DNA from 2 places in the Paenibacillus sp. FSL K6-1330 genome. Region 1 is predicted to be linked to the other one. Evidence: predicted binding sites of a transcription regulator. Region 1 holds the regulator's gene; the other holds the start of a gene.

Region 1 (3,151 bases):
TCAAAAACATCATCCAGCGCCGTCGCACGTGCCCATGCCTCACGAACCTGAAATCCGGGATATAAACACTGGATGCGCAGGTGATCCTCTTCATTGATCATAATGCTGACGGATTCATCTTCAGTAAGGATGACTGCACCGTTTCGGGATTCATTCGCCAGATTGGGACTGATTAGATGCTTCTCAACAAGAACTTTCTTATCCAGCTCATCAATCTCACTTAATTTAATTACATGCAAATCCCCGAAATCCTGCAAATCGTCCTTATTCTTCAATACATCCGTCAGGCGCTCTAGCACTTCTCCTGACTGCTGATCCGTTGCCAGCAGCGGGAAAGGAAGATGCTGCAGATTGCGCGCCACCCTGACACGGGTGCTGATGACAATGTCGGAATCCTGACCGTTCCCGCGCATCCACTCGCTCAGCGCCGAATCGGTAAACCGGAGATTAGACATCACGCATTCCTCCTACTAAAGTGCAAAATCTTACAATCTTATCCCTGAGCCATATTTCGCTCCAGCTCACGGATTTGGTCCCGTATCTCGGCAGCCGTTTCAAACTCCTCCTGCACGATCCGAATTTGAAGCTCCTTCTTAAGGTCATCGATTTGGCGTTTGATCTGAATCCGGCCACCCGTACGCTTCGGCACTTTGCCGACATGGGAAGTCCCCCCATGGACTCGCTTAAACAATGGATCCAATCGATCCGAGAAATATTTATAACACGAGCTGCAGCCGAACCGGCCAAGCTTGCTGAACTGGGAATACGTCATACCGCATTCTTCACATTGCAGCGTCTGAGCCATTTTTGCACCGGGGCTCTGGCCCTTGCCTGAAGGATCCAGATCCAGAAGACCTGACAGCAAACTGTGTATAGAAAAACCATTCGACGTGCCGGGGATCAATTCCCCTTTTTCACGGGCACAGGTTTCACAAAAATGAAACTCCGTTTTCTCCCCGTTCACAATTTTGGTGAAATGAAGTGTCGCCGGCCGTTTACCGCATTCTTGGCATAACATAATCCGATGCCTCCTTACACAGACTCACTTACCTAATAAAGAAATAAGCATCGCTTTCATAATCCTTGCACGCAGCTCATCCCGATAAGGAAGCTTCACATTCAGGCACTCCCTCGAAATGGCGGCCCGCATCAGGCTGGCCTCCCGCCTCGTTAAAAACCGGGATTCCTCCAGCTGGTAAATCAATCCTTCAGCCACCGTCTGATCAATCATGCTGCCAATGGTATGGTGAAGATGCTGCTGGAGTGCAGTATGCTGGGGAAGCTCGATACGCTGGATGCGTATGTACCCGCCCCCGCCGCGCTTGCTCTCGACAAGAAAGCCCTTCTCCAGCGTGAACCGTGTACTGATCACGTAGTTGATCTGGGAAGGAACGCAAGAAAATTGCTCCGCCAGATCGTTGCGTTGAATTTCAACGGTACCCTCCGGACTTTCCTGCAGTATGCTCTTCAGGTATTGTTCGATAATATCAGAGATATTACGCATTGGTCTGTTCATCCTCCACTGTTTGAAACGTTAAGACGGATAGTGATCTTACACGTCCGCACAGAGCCTTGCTTATACGTTAATTTTAACCATAATCAAAATCAGCGAACCCTCTCGTTGACTTTGACTTTCTTTGACTTTGATCTCATTATAGCACATTTTTTCATTTTGCCAAGAGGGTTCTTCTCAATTTATCGCGGTTAGCAGTTATTCTTATTGTACCCAGTTCTTTGACCGCTTATAGCCTCTTTCCCAAGAACAATTCATTTCAGGGGCAACAAAAAAGAAGCAGCCTTCATGCCGGGTGAAAACCGGTCTCAAGGCCACTTCTCCATATCGTGCTCCTGTATCGTCTACATCTTCAAGCGTCATAACTGATCAAGTAGTGCTGTAATTCCGTATTGTAATAACCGATGCTGTATTCAATGATACTGCCTGTCCCGTCATATGAGGATCTGAGCCGCTTCAGTAACGGCGCGCCTATACTTACTTCAAGCAAGGAGGCAATCTCCTCATTTGCCACGGTCGCCAGAAAACGGTCGCGGAAATTCTCCAGCGTAATTTGACTCTCCTCGATGCGGTCATACAGAGACGGCAGTTCGGTGGAACCGAACTCTTCACCCATATCCACTTGGGATGACACATAGTGGGTGTAGTAAATGAAAGGGCTCCCGTCCAGTAAATACAAACGTTCAATAAGCAGGCACCGCTCCCCGAATTTTAAGAACAATTCGCTATCCGGCTCATTGAGCACCCATTCCGTCTTCAGGTGGCGTTTCCGAATCTGGTGTCCTTCTTCGACCAGAATCTCGGTGAACAGCTTGCCTTTGGAAAGCTTGGAGAAGGAAGTGTTCCGGGTCACAATCGTTCCTACCCCGCTCCGCTTCTCTACATACCCTTCCTGATACAACTCCTGGATTGCATTGCGGACCGTCATTTTGCTAACGGTAAATTCCTGTTCCAGCTGCGGCTCGGAAGGAATATGGGAGCCAAGTGGATACTCCCCATGCAGAATCCGATCTTTTATGATCTTCTTGATTTGCAAGTATAACGGACCGTTCTTCCGCGTGATCGACATGCTTCCTCCTACCTTTCCACGTCAGACATATGATGACTCATTGCCTGAAGCACTTCGCGTTCGCTCGCCGTCGGCGTATCCCCTGTTACGGTATGGGCAAGCATCGCCGCAGCTGCGGCAAAATCAACCGTCCGATTCGGTTCATATCCCTCCGAGATCCCGTGAATCACCCCACTGGCGTAGGCATCACCCGCGCCGATACGGTCATGGACGGAAAACGTCAAGGTTTTGGAAAAGTGAAACGCTCCATCCGTGTAGAGATAGCCTTGCAGGGAATGAGTGTTATCCCCGTTGATCTTGCGGTGGGTACCCGACGCAACCGTAATATTATACTTCGCTGCCACCTTCGGGATCAACTCCTGCAGTTGTTCGCTCTGATCCTCCCGGGTCGTCTCCATGCCAAGGATATAGATGGCATCTTTCTCATTCATAAAAACGATATCCGCTAAAGACAGCATTTCCTCATAGTGCGGCTTGGCAAACTCGTAGCGGTCCGGCCCCCATAAAGTGGGACGATAATTGCAATCGAACACAACGGTTCCGCCGTTTTTCTTAACTTCACGAGCCAG
Region 2 (3,151 bases), 940 kb from region 1:
CCGGCGTCAATCTCCTTCTCGACTTCCAGTGCAGCTGCTTCATCGGTAACGAGAATATCCTCATGTCCGAATTTTAGCACCGCGTGAATCGCCTTGCCCTTGCCTTGCCCTCCAGCAATGCCGATGATCGTCTCTGTCTGCATAATATCCTCAAGCCGAAGCCCAAGGGTAAGCATTTTGTGGACAACTTCACCATCTTCACTAAAGTAGTAGCCAAAGGATTCCGCAATCGCGCCATCTGCCTGCAAGTTCTGAATAGAGTTTTCATCCAGCTTCCGCCTTCTTGCCATTTCCATGGCATCTCCGATGCCGTGAATAATGACTCGGCAGCGCCTGATCACATCCACAATTTCCTGGATATGCTGATCTTGCACCAAAGACTGGTAGGCATCTTCGCCTAGCAGATCTGGTACATGAAGTAATCGGTACTCAGCCCCCACACGCTTTGCCATCTTGGAGGCAATGGTGTTCGCTTGAATCTCGACACTCTCCCCGAGACCGCCCCGGGCAGGCACAAACCAAGTGCTTGTCAGCGGTTCGCCACCAGGTAAAGAGGACATCTGCTCTGCTACTTCGGCGAGCGTGGAGCCGCCTGTTACGGCGATCGTATCTCCATCCTTTACAAAGCTTAGCAGCGTTCTTGCTCCGGCACGGCCAAGCTCGCGTTTGACTTCCGGAGATAACTCACTGTCACCGGGAATAATGACCACTTTACGAAGCCCGTAAGCCTGACGAATCTTCTCTTCCAGTTCAACCAGTCCGAATAACTCATTCATAACCGGTTCGAGTTCCTCCAGCAAGCATATCCCTGAGCTGCTGATCCGCATGCCAAGCGTTTCAATCTCGATTAGCCCCTGCGCTTTCAGAAGATCAGTCTCTGCTCTGAGGACACGCTCGGTCATCGAGAGTGATGAAGCCAATGTTCTTCGGCCAACAATTCCGGACAGCTTGATCTGATGAAGGATGGAATATCTTCGTTTAAGAATTTCCATCAGATCCGGCAGAAGCTGCTCTTGTATTTCTAATAGGTTACGCATGCATTCCACTCCTGCAAACTTCGTCTCGGCTCTCCTCTACCTGGTCGTAAAATGTCCCAGTTGAACTTTTTAAGTCCCACCCTTATTCTAACCAATAATCCTGCCGGTTGCAAGTGTCCGAAAGTATATTTCTCTACCCCAAGCATTCTTATTCATTATGACCAACTACAGGCTTGTCTATATAATAGGAACAAAGTTTTGTCTGCTATTGTATTTTTGAAATAGATGCGGTATAATCAACTTCGTTGCTAATTTTTTAGATATCAGAAAGTATAAACTTCGCGGAGTCAGCTTCCTGATATCGCAAGAAAAACTACCGCTAAACGCGGTCTGTCTTCTTTGAATGTACGTCGATAGACATTTTTCTTATGCGCCCGTGGTCCAATGGATATGACGTAGGCCTCCGGAGCCTGAGATCGAGGTTCGATTCCTCGCGGGCGCGCCATTTTATCTTTATTCTCTATACTGATTACCCTAAAGTGCCCATGACGGCTCTTTTTTTTACCCAATAGTTTGACTATCTTTGACTTTTTGATTTAAATTGTTTATCATGTGGGTAATACGGTAACAGTATTTATATGAGGTACTTAAGAGGAGGTTTTCCACGTGAGTTTTATACCTATGGTCGTTGAACAAAGCAACCGCGGTGAGCGGGCGTACGACATCTATTCCAGATTGCTGAAAGACCGCATTATCTTCCTCGGCTCCGACGTAAATGACGTGGTCGCCAATTCCATCATTGCCCAAATGCTGTTCTTGTCGGCTGAGGATCCTGAGAAGGATATTCATCTTTACATCAACAGTCCTGGCGGTTCCATTACCGCAGGTATGGCGATATTCGATACGATGCAGTTCATTAAGCCGGACGTTTCGACGATCTGTGTCGGCATGGCTGCTTCTATGGGTGCATTCCTGCTCAACGCAGGCGCTAAAGGCAAACGTTACGGTCTGCCTAACAGCGAGATTATGATTCACCAGCCGCTCGGCGGCGCACAGGGTCAAGCTACGGATATTGAGATCCGTGCTCGCCGCATTCTCAAAATGCGTGACAAGCTGAACCGCATCCTGTCTGATCGCACTGGCCAACCGCTGGAGCGCATCGAGAAGGATACCGATCGCGACTACTTCATGACGGCCGACGAAGCCAAAGAATATGGCCTGATCGATCAAGTATTAGAGAATACACCGCCGCAAGGCTTATAAAAGAAATGAAGTAAAGGGCAGGCGCCGTTATCTGGTGCCTGCCCTTTCTTATTCTCTGAAGGGGATTTATTGAAAACTTCAATTCGGGAGAGTGAGAGTATCCCCTTCGGTCGCTGTTGAAATCAGGAAACTGGAATGAATGGATAGGTTGTTTCCCGATTTCAAAGGCGAACGCGTTGCTCCTCCGGGGATACTCTCACTGGAGGGGACAACTTTTTCAATAAAACCTAAAGACGGTAAGGCGCCCCTCCTAAAAGGCCTGCCTTACCTTGAAAGGAGGGGAATAAAGGAAAGCCACGCACCGTGCAGAAGCAGTGTGCAAAATGTACAAAACATGCAAATTGTCATCGAGGCAAGCCTCTCGATAAACGCGAAAATCCCCTGATCATAGGAAGCGGGAGTATGCGCTCCACTCCTTCGTGATCAAGGGATTTTCCGCCAATGGTTCCAGCACAGCGTTACATCAGGACAACATAATGTTTCTAGACAAGCTATAGTATGAAAATAAATGATTGCAGTTTACACAAACCGCTTACCGTATATTCTTACTTCCACTCTTTCAGGTTCAGCTCAAATTCCGGGAATCCATAGGCATACGCGGTGTACTCATAAAGCTGGAAGTACAGCATCGCAGCATTATCCTTCACATAAAAATCAGCATCCGCAGGCACGCCCTCAAATCCGCCGAGGTAGCCCCCTTCTTTTTTCATCGTGTTCAGCACAAGGTTGTTCAGCTTCTGTTTATTCTTGCCCTGCATGTTGATGAAATCGCCCAGCTTCATTTGCTTGCCATCCTTCAAGGAGAAGGTGAAGCTTTTACGGAAGGTCATCCCATGGGCGCCGCCGGTATAAGAATAATCATACGTCGTAATGCTCAGGATATCGTTCTGGTTGTAATGAACCACAAAGTC

Evidence for each region. The regulator CtsR, encoded in region 1, represses protease genes until heat stress. The targets are predictions, from matches to a motif close to ATGGTCAATAAAGGTCAAACA.
Region 2: the regulator CtsR is predicted to act here: its motif matches at 1,548-1,568, upstream of clpP (ATP-dependent Clp endopeptidase proteolytic subunit ClpP).

Annotation. Positions count from the first base shown of each region.
Region 1 covers NZ_CP150269.1:6,718,904-6,722,054, forward strand. Annotated here, with positions in the region: gene NYE54_RS30780 (protein arginine kinase) at 1-455, opposite strand, end outside; gene NYE54_RS30785 (UvrB/UvrC motif-containing protein) at 494-1,018, opposite strand; gene NYE54_RS30790 (CtsR family transcriptional regulator) at 1,043-1,504, opposite strand; gene NYE54_RS30795 (GntR family transcriptional regulator) at 1,866-2,582, opposite strand; gene NYE54_RS30800 (sugar kinase) at 2,591-3,151, opposite strand, start outside.
Region 2 covers NZ_CP150269.1:227,711-230,861, reverse strand. Annotated here, with positions in the region: gene NYE54_RS01140 (sugar-binding domain-containing protein) at 1-1,037, opposite strand, end outside; tRNA gene NYE54_RS01135 (tRNA-Arg) at 1,408-1,482, shown strand; gene clpP (ATP-dependent Clp endopeptidase proteolytic subunit ClpP) at 1,644-2,240, shown strand; gene NYE54_RS01125 (hypothetical protein) at 2,380-2,625, shown strand; gene NYE54_RS01120 (DUF4163 domain-containing protein) at 2,786-3,151, opposite strand, start outside.